Linked DNA regions of Marinobacterium aestuarii. The protein of the gene in region 2 interacts with the protein of the main gene of each other region in a pairwise test. Links are inferred from orthologs where the notes say so. Each region holds a gene or a part of one and is shown on either strand. Other genes may lie near its edges.

What was found.
Region 1: the proteins of cysE (region 2) and cysK interact in binary tests that used the Escherichia coli proteins (3 or more experiments, as listed by UniProt). The link is inferred for Marinobacterium aestuarii from one-to-one orthologs.

The regions. Positions count from the first base shown.
Region 1 is NZ_CP015839.1:3,879,250-3,891,570, forward strand. Bases 3,384-6,360 are described here. They hold cysK (cysteine synthase A), read left to right. Parts: upstream 3,384-4,376; coding sequence 4,377-5,345; downstream 5,346-6,360. Other genes in these bases: A8C75_RS16890 (DUF4139 domain-containing protein), read left to right, coding at 3,384-3,715; A8C75_RS16895 (tetratricopeptide repeat protein), read right to left, coding at 3,774-4,223; A8C75_RS16905 (hypothetical protein), read right to left, coding at 5,393-5,590; A8C75_RS16910 (sulfurtransferase), read right to left, coding at 5,745-6,360. Also shown: A8C75_RS16885 (SUMF1/EgtB/PvdO family nonheme iron enzyme), read left to right, coding at 235-2,235; more of A8C75_RS16890, read left to right, coding at 2,318-3,383; more of A8C75_RS16910, read right to left, coding at 6,361-6,608; trpS (tryptophan--tRNA ligase), read right to left, coding at 6,633-7,916; A8C75_RS16920 (DUF2789 domain-containing protein), read left to right, coding at 8,160-8,393; A8C75_RS16925 (AzlD domain-containing protein), read right to left, coding at 8,441-8,764; A8C75_RS16930 (AzlC family ABC transporter permease), read right to left, coding at 8,761-9,561; peroxide stress protein YaaA, read left to right, coding at 9,750-10,523; A8C75_RS16940 (aldo/keto reductase), read left to right, coding at 10,566-11,555; A8C75_RS16945 (AbrB family transcriptional regulator), read right to left, coding at 11,587-11,922; A8C75_RS16950 (sensor histidine kinase), read right to left, coding at 12,314-12,321.
Region 2 is NZ_CP015839.1:556,138-567,985, forward strand. What follows is about bases 183-3,130. They hold cysE (serine O-acetyltransferase), read left to right. Parts: upstream 183-1,228; coding sequence 1,229-2,032; downstream 2,033-3,130. Other genes in these bases: dnaJ (molecular chaperone DnaJ), read left to right, coding at 183-1,178; dapB (4-hydroxy-tetrahydrodipicolinate reductase), read left to right, coding at 2,078-2,881; A8C75_RS02395 (YqfO family protein), read left to right, coding at 3,019-3,130. In the rest of the region: more of dnaJ, read left to right, coding at 54-182; more of A8C75_RS02395, read left to right, coding at 3,131-3,336; A8C75_RS02400 (putative bifunctional diguanylate cyclase/phosphodiesterase), read left to right, coding at 3,569-5,530; A8C75_RS02405 (hypothetical protein), read right to left, coding at 5,569-5,757; A8C75_RS02410 (MarC family protein), read right to left, coding at 5,864-6,472; A8C75_RS02415 (DMT family transporter), read left to right, coding at 6,686-7,588; oadA (sodium-extruding oxaloacetate decarboxylase subunit alpha), read right to left, coding at 7,612-9,405; A8C75_RS02425 (acetyl-CoA carboxylase biotin carboxylase subunit), read right to left, coding at 9,523-10,938; A8C75_RS02430 (LysR family transcriptional regulator), read left to right, coding at 11,152-11,848.

The DNA.
Region 1 (12,321 bases), 3.3 Mb from region 2 along the record:
AGCAGCCCTTCGGACACCGGAGTGAATACACACCGGCACCTCAATGTGCCGATATCGAAATAAGGCTCCCTGCCAGCAGGGTTTCTTGCCTCTATCTATGCGAGGAACAATACCACAACGGCTGCCTGGCCGGCATAGGCACAATGCCTAAAGACAAGTGCCGAGCGCCCGACTGAACTATTGAATTCGAGTACACAACCTGCGCTATTATGGGTAGCTGACATTTGGCATAGTTTGGCATGGCACGCGGCACAGAATGGCGAAACGGAGGCGCACCTGGACAGATCCAATCCACTGCTGACACAAGGCCTGACACTGGGTCCCGATCATCATCGCTTTCAACTCAGCGCACGCCTTGATGCCCACCCGCTGGGCGAACTCTGGCAGGCCCGGGATCTGAGCACCCGCCCGGAAACCTCTGTTACCCTGCTATTAATAGAGCCGGCACTGCTGGGCAACAGCGCCTTTGTAAATGCCTTCAAGAAGCAAATTCTGTTGAGCAAGGCGCTGAAGCATCCCCATGTACTGGCGAGCTATGGCTACTTTCTGGATAAAAGCGGACAACTGTTCAGCGCCCATGAAGCCGTCGATGGTCTCACCCTGGCACAGCTGTTCGCCCGCGGTCAGGCACGCAAGCTCGCGCAGGCGAAACAACGGGCACTGCTCGGCCAGCTGGCGCAGGCCCTGGACGCAGGGCACCAGATACTGCGACAACCCCACGGCGCTCTGAGTCCGGACAAGGTCTTTATCAATCGCCAGGGCGGCGTGAAACTGTTCGGCTTCGCCAGCCAGGAAGCCCTGCAGGCTGTCGGCAACCCGGATGACAGGTCAAGGCGTTTCCAGGCCCCCGAAACCGATATCCCAAGCCGGCTAAGCATCCCCTCGGATCAGTACTCCCTTGCCCTGATCAGCCTGCAACTGCTCAGCGGCAATCTGCCGGCGCAGGCTCCGGGAGAGTTCCTTGATATCGAAAGCCAGACCAGGCCCGGCAAAATCACCCCAGCCCAGTGGCCGTTATTTCAGCAGGCGCTGGCAACCGAGCCCGGCGAGCGCCCCAAGGGCGCCACCCGCTGGGTGCAGCAGTTGTTCAATCCGCCGGAACAGCCTTCGGCGGCCCTGCGACCGGACAGCACCAATACACCCCAGCAAAGCGCCGAGAGCACAACGACAAGCAGCCGCTTTGAAAACCTGCGCCGGCGCCTGAGAGGCTGCTTTACTCTCAGTCGCCTGGCCGGCGGCGCACTCTTTGCGGGCGGACTGGTACTTGGCATCTGGTTCGGGCTCTGGCTGAGCCAACCTGCCGTTAATCCGCTACAACAGCAGTTGCAGCGCCTGGCCGAACAAAACGCCGAGCTATCCACGGCGCTCGAGGCCTTGAAGAATCAGTCGCCCGTCAGTCCTCAGCCAGCGTCGAGCGACAGTACTGTGCAGCCAGCGGACAAGCCCGCTGCTGATCGTGTTCGCGGCGATCGCACCACGCCTGGCGGTTTCTTCTTCGATGCGCTCGAACAGGGTGACTATGGACCTGAAATGGTGCATTTGCCCCGCGGCCGCTTTCTGATGGGCTCAGAGTCACGCCAGAGTGATGACAATGAAAAGCCTGTACACGAAGTCACCATCAGCCACGGCGTCGCCCTGGCCCGCCACGAAGTCACGTTTGAAGACTACGACCGCTTTGCCGCTGCCACCGGACGAACCCTGCCCGATGACAATGGCTGGGGCCGGGGGCGCCAGCCTGTGGTCAATGTCAGCTGGTCGGATGCCAGTGCCTATGCCCAGTGGCTCGCCGGCGAAACCGGGCAGCCCTACCGCCTGCCCAGCGAAGCCGAATGGGAATACGCGGCCCGTGCCGGGACCCAGGGTCCGTACTGGTGGGGGGATGAACTTGGCCGCAGTTTTGCGGTCTGTGACGAGTGCGGCAGCGAATGGGATGGCAAACAGCCGGCGCCGGTCGGCAGCCTGGATGCCAACCCCTGGGGACTGTTTGACCTCAATGGCAATGTCGATGAGTGGGTGCAGGACTGTTATGCAGACAACCATGAGGATGCGTCCAACAACGGGTCTGCGCGCCAGCAAAGCGGCTGCGAGTACCGCGTTATGCGCGGGGGCTCCTGGTTTGATATAGGTCGCCTGGTGCGATCGTCCAGCCGTTACCGCAACCCCCCAGCAGGATCTAGATCCAGCTGGGGTTTTCGAGTTGCCCTGGACCTGCCGGAGCTGCCGTCGCAACAATAACCCCTAATTACGCTGACAAAGACACTAAGGGCCAGGCTGGCGGGAGATCCCCGCCCCTGCCCAAAAACATGGAGCATGTTTAATGAAAGCCCGCTATAGCGCCCCTGTCGCTCTGCTGATGACCCTGAGCACTCAGCTGTACGCTGCAACACCCTCACCGCTGAGCATTGATGCCAGCGCGCAGAAAGGCGTGACGCTGACCGTCTATACCCAGAACCTCGGGCTGGTACGGGACAGTCGAGCCCTGCCGGCTCTGGCGCCCGGCCAGGCGGTTATCATTCAGGATGTCAGCCGGCAAATGCAGACCGAAACCCTGTCCATCAAGGGCGCAGGTCAGATCCTTGAGCAGAATCTCAACACCAACCTGCTGTCCCATCAATCCCTGCTGCAATATTACCTGGGCCAGGAGCTGCAGCTGGCCAGGCGTAACCCCGCCAGTGGCGACGAAAGCATCACCCCTGTCACCCTGCTGAGCATTGAGGGAGATCGCGCCCTGGTACGACGTGACAGCCAGATTGAAAGCATCCCGCTGAACACCGACTGGCGCTTTATCTTCCCGTCACTGCCAGCGCACCTGAGCAGCAAGCCAAGCCTTGAGTTTCGCAGCCAGGGCACCGACAGCCCCGCCGAGGGTACATTCAGCTACCTGACCGGTGGCCTGAGCTGGCAGATGGACTATGTCATGACCCTCAATAAAGGCGGCAGCCAGATGTCGCTTGAAGGTCTTGCCACGCTGCACAACTCCAGCGGCGTTGACTTTGAAAATGCCCACTTCCAGCTGATGGCTGGCACCCTGAACCAGCCCGCACCTGAGTCCTACCGCAAGGCCAACCTCGCCATGGCGTCCATGGCCGCCGATAGCGGAGCGGCACCTGCCGCCTTTGAGGACTACCAGCTCTACACCCTGCCCAACAGCACCAGCTTGCTGGATCAGCAGCAAAAACAGCTGCCACTGGTCAGTACAGCCGCGCTGCCGGTCACACGGGAATACCGCCACGAATTTCTTGCCATGCCGCATCCGGACAACCAGCGCCACCGCTCGGCACCGCAAAGCTGGCTCAGTTTCCAGAATGGCGACACGACGCCGCTGCCGGGCGGCGCCGTGCGCACCTTTGCACCGGATGAAGACGGCCGACTGCAGTTTATCGGCGGCAGCCAGATTGATCATACCGCCACCGGTCAGACGGTGGAGCTGATGCTTGGCGAGGCCTTTGACCTGAGCGTTGAGCGCCAGCAAACGCTGCTCAGCAAGGAATATGACAGCTACCTGGCCGAGTACGAAGTACTGGTGCGCAACAGCAGCAGTGACGCCAAGCAACTGAATCTGGCGGTCAATTTCACCCAGCCCTGGACGCTGGAACACGCCAGCCAGCCCATGGGCGAGAGTCTTGGAGGCCGGGCGCACTGGACGCTGGATATTCCCGCCAAGGACAAAACCATGCTGCGCTTTCGCGTCAAGCTGAAGAACCCAACGCCCTGATTCAGGGGGAAACCAGGGGCAAGGGGAAAGACGAGATTAGCCACTGCCCCTGTTCCGGTCAGAGGTTCAGTTCCCAGCGCTCTGCCGCCTGGCCATCGGCGTTCTGCCCCAGTTCGCCGTCACGGTAGACATCCGCCAGACGGCGCACGGCCAGTGGGTGCAGCTGTTCGGCGGCAAGGCGATAGTAATGCAGTGCCCGGGCCTCATCGACGGGGAAGCGGTGTTCAAAACCCTGCTCGCAGATACGTCCCATCTGATAGCAGGCCTTGCTGTCACCCTTGTCGGCGGCCAGCTGCAGATAGATCGCACCCTGGATACGGTTGGCAATGCCCTCGCCCCTAAAGTGCAGCAGATGACCATAGACCGACAGCGCCCGGCGATGGCCGTTATCCGCCGCCAGCCGGAACAGCTTCATGGCCAGCAGATGCCGGCGACGTGACGACTTCAGCCAGCGCATTCTGAAGAGCCCATAGGCCAGCCAGAACACCACTGGGGACAGGACTCTCATCAACAAGCGCATCCTTTACCTCTCTTTCATCATTAATGCTAAAGGCAATCCTGCCTTGTTCTGTCATCAAGCCCCCGCAGCCTTTCACAAAGCCTCTGGGTTCGCTATAACTGTGCAACGGATTTTACCACCGCCCACAACGCAAGGATCACCATGAAGATATACGAGGACAACTCTTTATCCATTGGCAATACACCGCTGGTACAACTCAAACAGCTGGCCCCCAACGCCCGGCTGTACGCCAAGATCGAATCCCGCAATCCGGCAGGCTCCGTCAAGTGCCGTATCGGCGCCAGCATGGTATGGGCGGCGGAAAAGTCCGGCCAGCTCAAGCCCGGCATGACCCTGGTTGAACCCACCAGCGGCAACACCGGCGTTGCCCTGGCCTATGTTGCTGCGGCACGCGGCTACAAGCTGGTACTGACCATGCCCTCCTCCATGAGCATTGAACGCCGCAAGCTGATGAAAGCCCTGGGCGCCGAGATCGTACTGACGGAACCGGCCAAAGGCATGAAGGGCGCTATTGCCAAGGCCGCAGAACTGGTGGAAAGCAACCCTTCGACCCACCTGATGCTGCAGCAGTTTGAAAACCCGGCCAACCCGCAGATCCACGAAAAGACAACAGGCCCCGAAATCTGGCAGGATACCGACGGTCTGGTGGACGTACTGGTAGCAGGCGTGGGTACCGGCGGCACTATTACCGGCGTATCACGCTATATCAAGCAGACCCAGGGCAAGGCCATCACCAGCGTGGCGGTGGAGCCGGTGGACTCACCCATTATCAGCCAGACACTGGCGGGCGATGAGCTCAAGCCTTCACCGCACAAGATCCAGGGCATTGGCGCAGGCTTCGTACCCGGCAACCTGGATCTGGCACTGATCGATCGGGTCGAGCAGGTCAGCAATGACGACGCCATCGCCACCGCTCGGGCGCTGATGGAAAAGGAAGGTATTCTGGCGGGGATTTCCTGTGGCGCAGCGGTCTGTGCAGCACTGCGCATCGCCAATGATCCGGCTTTCGCCGGCCAGCATATAGTCGTGATTCTGCCGGACTCGGGCGAGCGCTACCTGTCGACCGCACTGTTTGAAGGCATGTTCAGCGACAACGAACTGGTGCAGTAAACAAAAACGCCAGGGGCATGCCCCTGGCGTTTTATCATGACCGACGCTTAGTGGGTCAGGCTGCGTATCGTTTCACAGCTGGGGAAGCTTGCCAGATGATCCGCATGCACCTTGCGGGTGCTGGCGCGGGTCACCGTATACCAGCTCGCCTTGCGGGCATGCCCCCTGTAATGACCATCGACTTCAAAACTTTCACCGTCCACATCCAGCACGGCGATCTTTCTGATCTGCTCTTTGATCTGCATTCACCACTCTCCCGTTATTATTGTCTTAACCATTAAGTCTAGCCTAACCACCCGGATAGCACTTTAAGGATAGCGACGGCAGATGACAGCCCTGTGCCGGTTTGCCAACAGATTCATGACAGTAACAGGGTTGAATGCAGGCGAAGAAAGCGCCTCAGGCGGGGCCTGTGGCCACAGGCCGCAGTGGATCCTGAATCCATTCGCTCCAGGAACCGGGATAGAGCTCGGCGCCATCAAGGCCGGCAATCTGCATGGACAGCAGATTATGGCAGGCCGTTATACCTGAGCCACACATGTGCACCACCAGGTTGGCATTGCGCCCACCCAGTAACGAATTCCACTCGTCCTTGAGCTGCTGCGGGTTCTTGAATCGCCCCTGCTGCAGGTTGTCGCCCAATGGACGGTTGAGCGCACCCGGCACATGGCCTGCCACCGGGTCTATCGGCTCCTGCTCACCCCGAAAGCGCTCTGCGCTGCGAGCATCCACCAGTATTAACTGATCTGATAGCAGGTTTTCCTCCACCGCGGTGCTATCGAGCACCCCGGTAGCGGACCACTCACCCTGCCAGGAGGATTCTGCAGCGACGGGAATCTCTGCGTTCAGGGCACCGCCTTCAGCAACCCAGGCCCCGATGCCACCATCAAGCACGGCGACGGACGCAAGCCCAAGACCGCGCAGCAGCCACCAGGCACGGGCCGCCATGGCACCGCCACAATCGTCGTACACCACAACCTGCCTGGCGGCATCGATACCACAGGCGCGCAGCCGCGCCATAAGCGCGTCCATGTCCGGCAGTGGATGACGCCCCGTGCCTGGCGCCACCGGCGAAGCCAGATCATCATCCAGATCAAGGTAATGGGCGCCCGCTATATGACCCTCGCCATAGAGGCGCCGGCCATAGCCCTTGTCCGCCAGGCTGAAGCGGCAATCCAGCAGGCAGCACTGCGAGGCGTTCTGCGCCAGCAACTGTTGCAGCTGCTGCGGACTGACAATTGTACTGAACGGGCTGTTCAACATGGCTTCACCTTTTGGCTGCTGGGATCAGGCGTTAAGGAACTCCGCCAGCTCTTCGTGCAGCACATCGAGTTCGTTCTGGGCTTTTTGGCGGGCCTTTTTCTTGAGCCCATCCACTTCGGCGCTTTTCTGCGCAATGATATCGGCCGCAGCTGCAGCCTTGTCGTCGGCACCGGTGACCTGATCGAGCAATGGCTTGAGCTGCATAAGAATAGCCCGGCGACGGCCTTCGTCCACCCGCGCCAGCTCTTCAGCCGACTTTGCTTTCTTTTTGGCGTCGTTCGCGGCCGCCGGTGCCTGGTAAGTCAGCGGACGAATACCGGCGGCGATACGTACCTGCTCCAGCAAAGGCGCGGCCTTGGCACGGGCTTTCTCGGCGCCCTTTTGCAGCTCCTGCTCGACATGACCCAGATCCTGCATCAGCTCGTTGTAACGGCTGCGCGGCGCGCTGAGCTTGGCATCCAGGAACTCGAACAGCTGCTTCTTGGCTTCACCCCAGGCAATCCCTTCGAGGAACTGACGCCGCATGGCCTGGGCCTGGGCCTCATCGGCAAAGCAGTTGTAGAGCTGAAACAGTGTGCTGCTATCCGGATCTTTGGGCTCGCCGGGCGCACGCAGATCGGTGGTAATGAGGTTGATCAGCTTGCGCAGTTCATCCGTGGAGCTGAACAGCGGAATGGTGTTGTCGTAGCTCTTGGACATCTTGCGCCCGTCGAGCCCCGGAATCAGCTGGGTCTGCTCATCCACCTGAGCTTCAGGCAGGTTAAACAGCGGCTGATAGTTATGATTGAAACGTCCGGCAATATCCCGCGCCATTTCAATATGCTGAATCTGATCCTTGCCCACCGGAATAATGTCGGCATTGAACATCAGAATATCGGCGGCCATCAAAATCGGGTAGCTGAACAGCCCCATGGTGACGCCGTCATCCAGATCCGCATTGCCCGCGTCCCGGTTCGCATCGGTGGACGCCTTGTACGCATGGGCCCGATTCATCAGACCCTTGGAGGTCATGCAGGTCAGGATCCAGGTCAGCTCGGGTATCTCGGGGATGTCCGTCTGACGATAGTAAGTCGCCGCATCGGTATCCAGCCCCATGGCCAGCCAGGTGGCGGCGATTTCGCGGGTCGAACGCGCCACACGCTCCGGATCATGGCATTTGATCAGGGCATGGAAATCGGCCAGAAAGAAATAGCTGTCCAGTGCCGGATTGCGGCTGGCTTCGATGGCCGGCTGGATGGCGCCGAGGTAGTTGCCGATATGCGGCGTGCCGCTCGTGGTGATGCCGGTAAGTACTGTTTTTTTGGTCATGGCTCTGTGATGAACTCTTTACAAGCCTGCAGAAAAGGTTGAGCGCCATGATACACAATTCGGCACGCCTATGCCCCTGAACAGCCCCGCCGGGGCTATGGCTGCAACACTGATCTGAAGCACAGGTCAGGCGCGACCCTGCGCTTTGACTTTCCCCCATACCTGAACAAGACTCCAGTGTGCAGGCACAGAATCAGACGCGTCGCGCCTGGGCACCACCGCAACACATGGCAGGAAATCAGCATGGATACCTCGCAACACAGTATGCACAACCTGTTCGAGCAGCTCGGTCTGCCCAGCAGTGAGCAGGATGTCGAGCAGTTTATTCGCATCCACCGGCTCTTCAGCCAGGACATTCAACTCGACCAGGCCACGTTCTGGACGCCGGTACAGGCGGCGTTTCTGCGCGAAGCCATCGACGATGACTCGGACTGGAGCGAGGTGGTCGACGAGCTCAATACCCGCCTGCGCAACTGAATCAACTCAGGCGCCAGACCCGCCGTTACCGCCAAAGCTTTATTACTTTAGCCAAATGCCTGTAGCAGCCAGAGCACCCCCATACCAGTGCCCAGGGTTAGCAGAATGTTTTTCGTCTTCCAGGCCACCAGCGCCGCCGCCAGCGCAGCAAGGGTGCGCGGGCTCAGGAGTGACAGCTCAGCATCGGCGCCAGAGTTGACCACCGATGGCAACACCAGAGCGGCCAGTACGCTGGCCGGCACATAGACCAGGGCCCGGTTCAGTACCGCCGGCAAGCGCAACTGACCGTGAAATTGAATAAACGAAAGCCGCAGGGAAAAGGTCCCCAGCCCCACAGCAAGAAACAGCAACCAGAGTTCCAGTTCACTCATGGTGCTTTCTCCCCAGTTACTTTCTCCTCGGGAGCTTTAGCTTCGGGTACGATCTCCTCGGATGCATCACCCTCAACCGCCGGAGACAGGGCCCGGCCAGGCCTGCGGCGCTGAAAACGCTCCGCCATAAGACCCGTACAAATACCGCACACAGACGCCAGCAGCAGACCCAGGTTATAGGCCATATCCACCGCAAGCACCGCTACCACCCCGCCGACACAGGCGGCTGCCAGGCAGGCGCTATTTCTGACCGAGGGCACCAGCAGCGCCAGAAAGACCAGCGGAATGGCAAAGTCCAGCGACCAGCTGGCCGGAATCTCAGCCCCCAGAAACGCCCCTGCCATCACCGCCAGCTGCCAGGTCAGCCACATGCTGAAGCCTGCGCCGGCAAAAAAGTAGTGGCCATACAAGGCCGATTTGCCATCGGTAAATTTAAGGATGCTCAGCACATAGGCCTGATCGGACAGCACATAGGACAATGGCCATTTCCAGCGTTTGGGCAAGCGGGCAAAATGCGGCGCCATGGAGGCGCTGTACATCAGAAAGCGCAGATTGATCACCAGAGCCGTGACAATAATGACCAGCGGGAAGGCATCGTTGCGCAGCAGTTGCAGCGCTGCCATCTGGGCGGCACCGGCGAAGAACAACACCGTCATGCCGATGGTGGTCAGTGGCGACAATCCCTGTTCGATAGCCGTAACGCCTGTAACCAGCCCAAAGGGGATCACCCCCGGCGCTGCTGGCAACAGCGCCCGAACCCCGGCGTAAAAGGCTTCCTTTCCCGTTGTATATTGCATATCCGGCTCGCAAATAAAGTGCCGCCCACTTTAGCACAAATAGCGCCTGTGGCTGGCAGCCCCAAGGCTGTCAGGCTGCATTATTTGCATCACGGGCAGCCCCCGCAGGCCTGCTGCCTGCGATGCTTTTTTTGCTGGCCCAACCTGCGTATGATCGGGGTCGAATTGAAGCCAAAGATCCCGTACCCATGCTGACAGTCATCTCCCCCGCCAAGACACTGGATTTCGAAACGCCCCCCGGTACCGAGCAGCACAGCCAGCCGGCCTACCTTGAGCAGTCGCAAATGCTGATCGATGAGCTGCGCACCCTGGCGGTGCAGGATGTGGCCCAGCTGATGAAGCTCAGCGACAAACTGGCCAGCCTCAATGTGGCGCGCTATGCCAGCTGGGAAACGCCTTTCAGTGCCGACAACGCCAAGCAGGCGCTGCTGGCGTTCAAGGGCGATGTCTATACGGGGCTGGATGCCGAAAGTCTGTCGGCGGATGATCTCGACTTTGCCCAGTCCAAACTGCGTATCCTGTCGGGCTTGTATGGCCTGCTCAAACCGCTGGATCTGATGCAGCCCTACCGGCTGGAAATGGGCACCAAGCTTGGTAACAGCCGCGGCAAGGACCTGTATACATTCTGGGGCCCGCGCCTGACCGAAGCCCTGAATCAGGAACTGGCACTGGGCGCTACACCGGTACTGGTGAACCTGGCCTCCAATGAGTATTTTCGATCCGTGCAGCCCAAAAAACTGGATGCACGCCTGATCACTCCGGTATTCAAGGACTGGAAAAACGGCCAGTACAAGATCATCAGTTTTTACGCCAAGAAGGCCCGCGGCCTGATGGCGCGCTACATTATCCAGAACCGCATCCAGGACCCCGAACAGCTGCGCGCTTTCGATAGCGACGGTTACCGCTTCGCTGAATCCATGTCCGAGGCTGATACCTGGGTCTTTATTCGCGACCAGGCTTAACACTTACTTTTCACTTTTCACGAACAGTACCAGAGGCACCCTATGCAGCGGCGCACACTCGGCCCCTTCGACGTTTCGGCCATTGGTTTCGGCTGCATGAGCCTGTCCCACGGCTATGGCCCTGGGCCCGATGAAGACAGCGCCATCCGCCTGCTGCATCAGGCGCTGGACGCAGGCCATACCCTGCTCGATACCGCCGCCCTCTATGGTTTCGGGCAGAATGAAAGCCTGCTCGGCCAGGCGGTGATGCACAGGCGCGATGAGTTCGTGCTGACGAGCAAGTGCGGTATTTTCCGGAACGAGGCCGGCACGCGGGAAATCAATGGCCGCCCCGAGGTGCTGCGCAAAACCTGTGAAGACAGCCTGCGTCGCCTCAATACCGACACCATTGATCTGTACTACCTGCACCGCTGGGACAAGCAGGTGCCCATCGAGGAAAGCGTTGGCGCCCTGGGTGATCTGGTGCGTGCGGGCAAAGTCCGCGCCCTGGGCCTGTCCGAAGTATCGGCGAAGACCCTGCAGCGTGCCCACGCCGAACATCCGATCAGTGCCGTGCAGAGCGAGTATTCACTCTGGACCCGCGAGCCCGAAATTGCCGTGCTGCAGGCCTGCAAGGACATAGGAGCCGCCTTCGTGGCCTTCAGCCCGCTGGCCCGGGGCTTTCTGCCCGGCCAGTTGAACAACCCGCGGCAACTGGCCGAAAGTGACCTCAGGCGCAGCATGCCGCGCTTTAGCGAGCAGCACTACCCGGCCAACCTTGCGCTGCTGCGCGAATACCACCGCATCGCACGGCAGGCGGAATGCTCCATGGCGCAACTGGCGCTGGCCTGGCTACTGGCCAAGGCAGATCACATCATTCCGATCCCGGGGACCAGCAATGCCGACCATATGATCGAAAACAGCCAGAGCGCCGAGGTCGAGCTGTCGCAGGAAACAATGGAACGGCTGGGGGAGCTGATTAACCAGCATACGGTCAAGGGCGCGCGCTATAACGACGCTACCCTGCAGGAAGTCGATACCGAAACTTTCTAAGCTCTTACGCTGAGCCCTTAGCTCCACCCCCTTAAAGGGCGCGCTCACGGGCAAAGAGGTACTGACTGGCCGTGATCAGCAGAATCAGCGTCAGCAGCGGCACATAAAGCAGAATCAGTGCCAGGGAGTAGCGCCAGCCCAGCAGTTGTTGCACCAGGTCCGATGAGACGCCGGAACCGAGATAGACCCCCAGTACCGCCAGAAACAGACTGCGCAATCCCGCCGGCACCGCCACGGGCCTGCCCGCGACCGCCAGGGCTCCGGTCAGGCACATGGACCCCAGCATCCAGGGCAACGGAATCTCGGCCAGCCACGCCAGGTAACCGCCCAGGGTGGCGAGTATCAGAGTGACCAGGGTTATGCGCATAAGGTCCAGTCCGGCAACTCAGGAAAAGCAGGCCCAATGACAAAAAAGCACCGCTGACCTGGCCAGCGGTGCTTTTTCTGAAGCGATCCTTGCAAAGCGTTTCAGGAGGCTGCCCGAGCCTCAATCCTCAGTGTCTGACGATCCGAGCGCCTTCGAGCAGGTCAGGCCGGGACTCCACATAGGTGAAATAGACACTGCATTTCGCCAGTGAGCGCACACAAGCATTCAGAAAAGCTTTCATTCATCGCACCCTTGTTATTGTTTTCGGCCCCGCAACCTTAGTCTCAGAGCGCAGGCGGAACTATATAACGGAAATCTGTCAGCCGCCAGCCCGGCAAAACCAGCGGCCAGGCGACACTCCCTGTGTTCAATAGCGCCAGGGCTACTGTGCTCAGCTGC
Region 2 (11,848 bases):
TGTCGTGTCCGGCTCCCGGTGGAGCCAACCGCTGCAACATGACAGACCCGCTTATGTCCAAACGAGATTTTTACGAAGTGTTGGGCGTGTCGCGAGACACGGCCGACCGCGATATCAAGAAAGCCTATCGGCGCATGGCGATGAAGTTTCACCCGGACCGTAACCCGGGCGACGCCGAATCTGAGGACAAGTTCAAGGAGGTCAACGAGGCCTACGAAGTACTGTCCGATGCGCAGAAGAAAGCCGCCTACGACCAGTATGGCCATGCCGGTGTTGAGCAGGGTGCCGGAGGCCAGGGTGGTTTTGACGGCGGTTTCTCCGATATTTTCGGCGATGTCTTCGGCGACATTTTCGGTGGCGGTGGTGGTGGCCGTCGTCGCAGCTCCGTGCAGCGTGGTGCCGATCTGCGCTACAACCTGGATCTGAGCCTTGAGGATGCCGTGCGTGGTGTCGAGAAATCGATTCGTGTCCCTACACTGGTCGGCTGTGAGCCTTGTAATGGTTCCGGCGCCAAGCCTGGCACCAGTGCCAAGGTCTGTGGTACCTGTGGCGGTAATGGCCAGGTGCGCATGCAGCAGGGCTTCTTTTCGGTGCAGCAGACCTGCCCGACCTGTCGTGGCGAGGGCAAGGTAATTTCCGAGCCCTGCGGCAGCTGCCGTGGTCAGGGCCGGGTTGAGCAGGTCAAGACGCTGTCGGTGAAAATTCCGCCAGGTGTCGATACCGGCGATCGCATTCGTCTTTCCGGTGAAGGTGAGGCGGGCAGTCACGGCGGGCCGGCCGGGGATCTGTATGTGCAGGTCAACGTGCGCCAGCATCCGATCTTCGAGCGCGACGGGCGCGATCTATACTGCGAGATACCGATCAGCTTCGTGGATGCGGCCCTCGGCGGTGAACTCGAAGTGCCGACCCTGAATGGCCGGGTCAAGCTGCGGGTACCTGCTGAAACCCAAACCGGCAAGCTGTTCCGTCTGCGTGGCAAGGGGGTAACCCCGGTGCGCGGTGGTCCTGTGGGTGATCTGCTGGTGCGTGTGGTGCTGGAAACGCCGGTGAGCCTCACCAGTCGTCAGAAAGAGTTGCTGAAGGATTTCCAGCAGGAAACCGAAGGTGGCAAGAAGCACAGCCCGAAAAAAAATTCGTTCTTCGATTCTGTGAAACAGTTCTTCGAAGATATGACCTGATCAAACCGGGCGCCTGATCGGCGCCCGTGTTTCGCATCCAAGGGGGAGCTATGAACTCTGTAGCCATAGAACCCGCCGCGCTCTGGGCCCGGCTTCAGCAGGAAGCCAGGCTTGAGATAGAGCGTGAGCCCTTTCTGGCAAGTTTCTATCATGCCGCCATTATCAGTCACAAGGATCTGGCCTCGGCGCTGTCATTCCTGCTGGCCTCAAAGCTTGCCGACGAGGTGATGTCGGCGGTTTCGCTGCGCGAGATGATCGAGCAGGCCTACGCCGACGATCCGGGCATTATTCACTGCGCCTGCCTCGACCTGATGGCCGTGAAGACCCGTGACCCTGCGGTCGACAGTCTCTGCACTGTGCTGCTGTACCTCAAGGGCTTTTCTGCACTGCAAACCCACCGCGTGTCCCACAACCTCTGGAAACAGGGGCGTCGCGCCCTGGCGCTCTATTTCCAGAGCCGTGTGAGTTCGGTGATGCAGGTGGATATTCACCCGGCGGCGCGTATTGGCCACGGCGTCATGTTCGACCACGCCACCGGCATCGTTATCGGTGAAACCAGTGTGGTTGAGAACGATGTCTCCATCCTGCAGAACGTGACCCTCGGCGGTACCGGCAAGGACACTGGCGACCGTCACCCCAAGATTCGCGAAGGTGTGCTGATCGCGGCCGGCGCCAAGATCTTCGGCAATATCGAAGTCGGTGCCGGCGCCAAGGTGGGTGGCGGCAGTGTGGTGCTGGAGAATGTACCACCCCATACCACTGTGGTGGGTGTACCGGCCCGGGTGGTGGGTCATCCCGGCTGTGACAAGCCGGCGCTGGACATGAACCAGTCTTTCCCCAAGGACGGTTGCTAGCTGCCACAGCTCGCCCTCCCTTTTTCGACGATGGATTCTGTAAACATGATTCGAGTAGCAGTAACCGGTGCAGCCGGGCGTATGGGCAAGACCAATATCGAGGCGCTGCATCTGGCTGAAGGCGTCGAGCTGAGCGCCGCCATTGTAGAGCCCAGCAGCTCGCTGTTGGGCGCCGATGCAGGTGAGTTGGCCGGTGTTGGGCGCCTGGGGGTCAAACTGGTGGGCGACATCAACGATGTGCTGGATGACTTCGATGTACTGATCGACTTCACCACGCCCTCTACCACCATGGATAACGTCGCTATTTGTGCCCAGCACGGCAAGAAGATCGTTGTCGGTACCACGGGCCTGAACGACGAACAGAAGGGCGAGCTGGAAGTGCGTGCTACCCAGATCGCCATCCTGTTTGCGCCCAACATGAGTGTGGGCGTGAATGTCTGCTTCAAGGTTCTGGATCTCATCGCCAAAACCCTGGGGGATGATTACGATATCGAAGTCATTGAAACACATCACCGTCATAAGGTGGATGCGCCTTCCGGCACAGCACTGCGCCTGGGTGAAGTCGTGGCCAATGCACTGGGGCGGGATCTGAAGGAATGTGCCGTCTATGGCCGTGAAGGTCAGACGGGCGCGCGTTCACGCAAGGAGATCGGCTTCGAGACCATTCGTGCCGGTGATGTGGTGGGTGATCATACGGTTCTGTTCGCCACTGAAGGCGAGCGCATCGAGATTACCCACAAGGCCAGCAGTCGCATGACCTTTGCCAAGGGGGCCGTGCGGGCTTCCCTGTGGCTGGGTCAGCGTGAGCCTGGCCTGTACGATATGCAGGACGTGCTGGGTCTGCGCTAAAATCGGTTTTGAGCATTGAGTAAAAGGGAGCCCAGAGGCTCCCTTTTGTGTTTGTTGGGTCTGGACTCTGGCTGGACTTAGGCGACGTTCTTGCGGGGGCTGGTGAAAGGGGTGGCCGCAAGCAGGGGGAGAGGCGTATGTACAAGCTGTGTTTTTATGTGCCGGAAGAGAATCTTCAGAGCGTCAAGCAGGCGCTGTTTGATGCAGGTGTTGGTCGCATCGGTGACTACGACAGTTGCTGCTGGCAAACCCGCGGCACGGGGCAGTTTCGACCGCTCGCGGGGAGTAATCCGCATATTGGGCACCAGGGCGAGCTGGAGCAGCTCAGTGAATGGAAGGTGGAAATGGTATGCGACGACAGTTTGATTCGTCTTGCCGTAGCCACCCTGAAGCTGGCGCACCCCTACGAGGAAGTGGCATTCGATGCCTGGCGTCTCGAGTCGTTCGATGATTGAAGTCGAGCTGCTCGGTTCTTTTGGCAACTTGTTGATCCTGATCAATTAAACAGCGAATAGCGTTCGACAGCCTTGCTGATAGCCTGCTACAAGGGAGTTTAGTGTTGTCGCCGTTCGCTTTTGGGTGTCTGCGCTGCGTGGCTGCTTGTGTGAGTGGCTGCGGTGCGTACCAGGACTTTTCAGCGACGGTTATATCCCCGCGTTATCCCATCCATTAATTGCTGGCCCAAAGATGCCCTTTCGTACCGACGCTACCGTGCTGCCCCGTTATTTTGTTGTGGGCCTGACCGGTACTGTTCTGCTCCTGTTGCTGGTGGTTTTGGGTTACCTGGTTGGCAGCAATCATCTGGATCGCCGCGACGCCCTCGATCTGGCGGGAGCGGTGACTTTGCTGGTGTTGCTCTGCCATGCCCGCTGGATCAAGGCACTGTTTGCGCGCTACCAGCAGGATATCAAGAGGCGTGAGCAGGAGCTGGCCCGTAATGCCCAGGCGCTGCAGGTTGCGGCACGGGTATTCGAGGCCTCGCGAGAGGGCATTATCGTCTCTGATGCCAACAACAGGATTCAGGCAGTCAACGGCGCTTACTGCGAGATCACCGGCTACAGTGCCCGGGATGCCATAGGGCGCAACCCGTCTTTTATGTCGTCTGGGCGGCACGACCAGGGCTTTTATCGCCAGCTGTGGCAGGATCTTGAACAGCAGGGCTGCTGGCAGGGGGAGGTGTGGAACCGGCGCAAGAGTGGTGAGGTGTATCCCGAGTGGTTATCCATCAATGTGCACCGCAATGCCGATAATCAGATTGAAAACTATATCGCCACCTTCCGTGATATTTCCGAGCGCAAGCGTGTGCAGGAGCGGCTGAGTTATCTGGCCAGCTACGATACGCTGACCGAGCTGCCCAATCAGCACCTGTTTGAGGAGCAGGTCAGTCAGGCTATCGCGCAGTTGGAGCGCTTTCCCGAGCGGGTGCTTGCGGTGCTGCTGATCGATCTGGATCGCTTTCGCAATATCAATGATTCACTGGGGCACGCGATCGGCGATCGGGTATTGCAAAGCGTTGCCGGCCGCCTGGTCGGGTTGATGCCGTCGGATGGCATGCTGTGTCGCCAGGGCGGGGATGAGTTCGCGGTGTTGCTGCCGGACGAGGCCTCGATGCTGCGGGTCGCGGCGCTGGTTCAGGCGTTGCTGGTGCAGATAGCGCAGCCGGTAACACAGCAGGGGCAGGAGTTGGTGGTGACGCCCAGTATCGGTGTGGCGGTCTATCCGCAGGATGGCAGTGACTATTCGACCCTGCTGCGCAACGCCGATGCCGCACTGAGTTTCGCCAAGGTGCAGGGGCGTAATCAATATCAGTTTTTCATGCCGGCGCTGAACAGTCGTGTGTCCAAGCGGCTGCAGCTTGAAAATGCCCTGCGTCAGGGGCTGGTTCGCAATGAATTCCGCCTGGCGTATCAGCCGCAGTACTATCTGGGCCGCGGTACGCTGTCGGGGTCAGAGGCCTTGTTGCGCTGGCATTCTGCCGCGCTTGGGCCCATGGGGCCGGCAGACTTTATTCCGCTGGCCGAGGAGACCGGTCTGATCGGGCCAATCGGTGACTGGGTGCTGCGCCATGCCTGCGAACAGGGTGCGCAATGGCTCGTTCAGGGCATCGCTATGCCGGTGGCGGTGAATGTGTCTGCCTGCCAGTTTCGACCGGAGCTGCCGGCCAAGGTGGCGGCTGCCTTGCAGGAAACAGGTTTTGAGGCGCGTCTGCTGGTGATTGAGGTGACTGAGACCGCGCTGATGCAGGATCTTGAACAGGCGGCGCAGCTGTTGCTGCAACTCAAGGCGTTGGGGGTCAGCGTGGCGCTGGACGACTTTGGTACTGGTCATTCGAGTCTGGCATACCTGAAGCGTTTCCCGATCGACAAGCTGAAGATTGACCGCTCTTTTGTCAGTGGCCTGCCGGAGGATGCGGACGACAGTGTCATCATCAAGGCCATGCTGGATGTGGCCCGGCATCTGGGCTTGAGTGTGGTGGCCGAGGGAATCGAGACGGTGCAGCAGCAGGACTACCTGGCATCCCTGGGCTGCGAGGCGGGGCAGGGATATCTGTATGCCAAACCGCTGACCGCGCGGCAGATGACGGCGCGTCTGGCGGCTGCAGCCATGTATGAACGCGCGCCGCTCAAGCTGGAATCCGTACCGGTGTAACGAAAGTGAGCGTTTTCTGCCATTAGTGCCACACAAACCTATTCGCTCTGGCGCTCGCCCTGCTGCAGCCGTTCGCGCACCAAGTCTTCGCTTTGCTGCACCTTCTCCCTGATGTGCTCCTTGCGCATCAGGGTCTGTTCGGTTTTCAGGGCTACGGCGGCATCGCAGCTTTTCATGCTCACTACGCCGACCGCAATGATTGCCAGTACCATCATGAGCCGCAGCATCGTCGTCTGTCCTGTTATTGTCTCAGCGTCCACAGCCCGCCCGCGCAGGTCGCTCCCTGTGTTGAATACTAGACGGAGATGGGGTTGAGGGCGACCGGCCGTGCGCTCAGAAAGCGTTGGCCTGGATAAAACCGTGAATGCCGGTGAGTACGATCTGGGATGCCATAGCCGCCAGGATCAGGCCGGTGACCTTGCTGAGAATATTCAGCCCGGTACGGCCCAAAAGGCGCTCCATGGCGGTGGCCATGTGCAGAAAACCCAGCAGGCAGCCCAGCGCCAGCATCATGCCGGCGATGCCAAAGATCATGTCCAGCCCCTGCAGTTCGGCGCCGTATACCAGAATCGCACCTATGGTGGCGGGTCCTACGATGGTGGGCATTGCCAGCGGCACCACGGCAATATCGTCGCGCTGCTCGTGGGGGAGCTCGGCGTTGACGCGCACGCCGTCGCGCACCAGGCTCACGCCGGATAAAAACAGCAGTACGCCGGCCCCCACGCGGAACGAATCCAGTGTGATGCCCAGGGCATCAAACATGGGGCTGCCGAAGAAAAACAGCATCAGGCAGATAAAAAAGGCCGCGAGAACCGCGCGGTTGGCAATGGAGCGGCGCTCGGTGCGACTGTCGTTGCGGGTCAGCGACAGGAACATCGAGACCACAAAGAAGGGTGCGAACAGGAACAGAAACTTGATCCAGGTGGTAACCAGCAGGCTCATTGCGACAGGGCTCATAAGTGGGGACGGCGCGCATCTTATCACGCCATAGGGGTATACCTGTATCTAATGCAGATGCAGCGCATCAGTATTACTGATGCAGCTGCAGAATAATTAACTTTCATTCATCGCGAGGCACGTTATCCTGCCCGATTTCCTTGCCGTCTCTTTTGATCGTTGCCTGTTTTCGCGACGCCGTTATTGGATATTGCTGTTATGTCGTCCCGTATCACGCCCATTCTCTGTCTGACACTGGCCATGCTGCTGTGGGCCAGTGCCTTTATCGCCCTCAAGCTGGCGTTCCGCCACTACGATCCCATGGTGGTGCTGGCGGGGCGCATGCTGGTGGCATCATGCTGCTTCGTGTGGGTGTGGCGACGCTTCGGACCTGTGCATTACTGTGCCGGCGACTGGAAGTTTATCGGCCTGCTGATGCTGGCGGAACCCTGTCTGTATTTCCTGTTCGAGGCCAGCGCGCTGCAGTACACCAGTGCGGCTCAGGCCGGCATGATCACCGCGTTGCTGCCGCTGCTGGTTGCTCTGGGTGCCTGGTTCTTTCTGCGTGAGCGCCTGCGGTTGCAGGCCTGGTTGGGCTTTGCCCTGGCGGTCGCCGGCGCGCTCTGGCTCAGTTTTGCAGCCCTGGTATCGGATGTGGCGCCTAATCCGTTGCTGGGTAACTTCCTCGAGTTTTGCGCCATGTTATGCGCCATGGTCTATACCCTGTGCCTCAAGCGCTTGTCGTCACGCTATTCACCCTGGTTACTGACGGCGTTGCAGTCGTTTTGCGGCACGCTGTTCTTCGTGCCGGCGCTGGCGATGCCGGGAGTTGAAATGCCGACCGTTTGGGTACCCGAGGCGGTGCTGGCGATCCTGTATCTGGGACTGGTGGTGAATATTTTTGCCTACGGGCTCTTCAATCTCGGCGTGTCCTGGATTCCGGCCAGCCAGGCGTCGGCGTACATCAACCTGATTCCGGTATTTACCGTTGTCCTGGCCTATGTGCTGTTGCACGAAACCCTGAATGTTCAGCAGCTGGCGGCTGCGGCGCTGATTATTGGCGGAGTAATGCTGAGTCAATGGCCCGAGTCGCGGTCGGCGACCCGGGCGGTGGCGGGCTAAAAGAAGGGTGGCAGTGCTGCGGTCTACTCGATTTCGATCAGAACCTCGCCCGGTGTCACGCGGTCGCCCTTGGCGACATGCACGGCCTTGATAGTGCCGGCAATCGGCGCCTGAACCTCGGTCTCCATCTTCATGGCTTCGGTTACCAGTATGGCCTGGCCCGCGCTGACGCTGTCCCCCACGGCGACCAGTACATCGACGATGTTGCCCGGCATGGAGGTGGTAACATGACCGGGGCTCGTCGCTTTGGCACGCGCGCTGGCAGCGCCTGCCACATACAGATTCAGAGGTTCAAACACCACTTCCTCGGGCATGCCATCCAGCGTCATGAAAATATGCCGCTTGCCTGAATCCAGGGTGCCGACACCGGTTACGGCAATCTCGTAGGTTTCGCCGTGCAGGTCGATCTTGAATTCAGTGGGCACGCCCTCATCGACTGTGCGGGTCTTGCTGTCGATGCTCTGCAGTACTTCAGGTTGCAGCGTGCCGTCGCGGCGCTCGCTGAGGAACTGGCGGCCTATGTCCTGGAACATGGCAAAGGTAAGTACATCTTCCGGGCTCTGGGCCAGATCACCAATGTCTTTTTTCAGACGCGCCATTTCGGGCGGAAGCTGGTCCGCCGGGCGGCCTTCAATGATTTCGCCATTGCCGATGGCCTGCTTCTGCAGCTCCTTGTTGACCTCCGCCGGCGGCTGACCGTAACCGCCCGCCAGGTAGCGCTTCACCTCGTTGGTGATGGTGTTGTAGCGCTTGCCCGACAGTACGTTGAGTACCGCCTGGGTGCCAACTATCTGGGATGTCGGCGTTACCAGTGGCGGGAATCCCAGGTCTTCGCGCACGCGGGGAATCTCGGCGAAAACCTCGCGAATGCGTCCCAGGGCATTCTGTTCCTTGAGCTGGTTGGCGAGGTTCGACATCATGCCGCCCGGCACCTGGTTGATCTGTACGCCGACATCCTCGCGGGTAAACTCGCTCTCGAACTGATGGTACTTCTTGCGCACTTCGCGGAAGTAATCGCCGATTTCCTGTAGCAGCTCAAGGTCCAGCCCGGTATCCCAGGGAGAGTCGCGCAGTGCTGCGACCTGAGATTCGGTGGCCGGGTGGCTGGTGCCCGAGGCGAAGGCTGAGATAGCGGTGTCTATATGCTCGGCGCCCGCTTCAATGGCCTTGAGCTGGCACTGTGCGGCCAGGCCTGCGGTGTTGTGGGAATGAATAAAGATCGGCAGTTTGACCGCCTTGCGCAGCGCCTTCACCAGCTCGTAGGTGGCGTAGGGCGTCAGCAGCCCGGCCATGTCCTTGAGGGCGATGGAGTCCGCACCCATTTTTTGCAGCGCTTTGGCCTGTTTGACGAACAGCTTGGTGGTATGAACCGGGCTGGTGGTATAACAGATGGTGCCCTGGGCGTGCTTGCCGGCCTTCTTCACCGCCTTGATGGCGGTTTCCAGGTTGCGCAGATCATTCAGGGCATCGAAGATGCGAAAGACGTCGATGCCATTGGCGGCGGCGCGCTCGACAAAGGCTTCGACCACGTCATCGGCGTAATGGCGGTAGCCCAGCAGGTTCTGGCCGCGCAGCAGCATCTGCAGGCGGGTATTGGGCAGCGCGGCCTTGAGCTGGCGCAGGCGCTCCCAGGGGTCTTCCTTGAGAAAACGCACGCAGGCGTCAAAGGTGGCGCCGCCCCAGACTTCCAGTGACCAGTAACCTACCTGATCCAGCTTGTCGCAGATGGGCAGCATGTCTTCGGTGCGCATGCGGGTTGCGATCAGGGATTGGTGGGCGTCGCGCAGAATAACGTCGGTTACATTAACTTTGCTCATTTTCGTTCCTCTGGGCACTGCCCGGCGGTTTGTTCAATTACCGCCCGCAGTACCAATTCTGAATTCAGGGCTCGCGTGTGACTTGTGCTGCTGTTTTTACTGCAGCGCATCCGGGCTTCAGAGTCCGGCATGGGCGGCGATAGCGGCGGCGATGGCCAGGGCGATTTCGCTGGGGTGGCGCTTTTCCGAATAGTTCAGCAGTTCCGGATGGTTGGGAACAAAGCTGGTGGTGAACACGCCGCTGCGAAAATCCGGGCACTTGAGAATTTCCTGATAATAGGGCGCGGTGGTGCGCACCCCCTGCAGACGCATGTCGGCCAGGGCGCGGGCGCCACGGTCCAGAGCGTCTTCCCAGTTCAGTGCCCAGACCACCAGTTTCAGGCACATGGAGTCGAAGTAGGGCGGAATGGTGTAGCCGGTGTAGATGGCGGTATCGGTGCGCACGCCAGGGCCGCCGGGAGCGTAGTAGCGGGTGATCTTGCCAAAGCTGGGCAGGAAGTTGTTTTTCGGATCTTCAGCATTGATGCGAAACTGCAGCGCATAACCGCGGTGCTGAATGTCCTGCTGGCGGTATTGCAGCGGTAATCCGGCGGCGATACGAATCTGCTCGCGCACTATGTCGACGCCGGTGATCTGTTCGGTAATGGTGTGCTCGACCTGCACGCGCGTATTCATTTCCATGAAATACACTTCGTTGTTCGACAGCAGGAATTCGACGGTGCCGGCGTTTTCGTAGTTCACGGCGCGGGCGGCGCGCACCGCCAGCTCGCCTACGTAGGCGCGCTGCTCCGGTGTCAGCTGTGGGCTGGGGGCGATCTCGATCAGCTTCTGATTGCGCCGCTGGATGGAGCAGTCGCGCTCGAACAGGTGAATGGCTTCACCCTGGCTGTCGGCGAGGATCTGCACCTCAATGTGCTTGGGATCCAGGATACACTTTTCGAGGAAGACATCGGCCGAACCAAAGGCCTTGGTGGCTTCGGAAATGACGCGCGGGTACTGGGCGCGCAGCTCCGTTGGGTTGTCGCAACGGCGGATGCCACGGCCACCGCCGCCGGAGGTTGCCTTGAGCATAACCGGGTAGCCGACGTGCTCGGCCACGCTGAGTGCCTGCTTGAGGTCGGCCAGGTTGCCGTCTGAACCTGGGGTGACGGGAATGCCGGCGCTGATCATGCTGCTGCGCGCAGCGGTCTTGTCGCCCATGCGGGAGATCACGTCGGCATTGGGGCCGACAAAGGCAACGCCGCGCTCGGCGCAGATGCGGGCGAAATCGGCGTTTTCGGACAGGAAACCGTAACCCGGGTGAATGGCGTCACAGCCGGTTTCCACCGCGAGACTGACAATGCGGCGCGGATCCAGGTAGCCCGCCAGCGGGTCCGTACCGGCGAAGTGAGCCTCATCGGCACGCTTGACGTGCAGGGCGTAGCGGTCGGGTTCGGTAAAGATTGCAACCGAGCGGATGCCCATTTCTGCGCAGGCCCTGACAATTCGGACGGCAATCTCGCCACGGTTGGCGATCAACAGCTTTTTGAACATTGAGTTCCTCCGTCAGCGGGAGCGCACATGCGAAGATGGAAGTGGTGCGCCAGCGACCGTTTTAAGGTAGTACAGCTGCAATGTTAATTAAAAATTGATATTTTTTTGTTTTTGTATAATTTTTGGCTTATACATTGTGTCAAAATCCCCCGGCAAGGGGATTGTTCGGTGAGAATCCGGTAGTTTTCCGGTGTTAACTGTTGAGAGATTCGTATGGCTTACTCGCTGCCACAGCTGCTGAACCGGCTTTCATTTCGCCAGCTTCAGGTTTTTTCTACGGTCTATCGTCTGAAAGGCTATAGCCGTGCAGCCGCTGAGCTGGGGCTGACGCAGCCGGCCATCAGTGCCCAGATACGCCAGCTTGAACAGGCTCTGGGGCAACCATTGTTCGATTACGTCGGCAAAAAACTTTATACCACCGCCGCCGGTGATCAGCTGGCGAGCAGCGTACGGCAGATATTTGGCGAGCTGGAGGAGCTGCAGATGCAGTTGTCCGAGCTTGAGGGAACTGTCTCCGGCACCCTCAGTCTGGCGGCGGTCAGTACCACCCAGTATGTGGTGCCCCATCTGCTGTCGGGATTTCTGAAACAGTACCCCAAGGTTGAGGTCAAGATGAAGGTGGTTAACCGTGCCCAGGCCATCGAGCGCTTGGCGGAAAACCACGATGATCTGGTGATCATGGGCATGGTGCCTGAGGATCGCTCCCTCACCTTTATGCCTTTTCTGGATAACGAGCTGATCGCGCTGGTACCGGCGGGGCATCCGCTGGGCAAGAAAAAGTCGGTGCCGCTGGCGACCTTTCTGGCGCAGCCGCTGCTGCTGCGCGAACAGGGTTCCGGCACGCGCCGGGCGCTGGAGTCTTTCTGTTCCGAGCACCGCCTGCCGCTGAATGGCTATATGGAACTGGGCT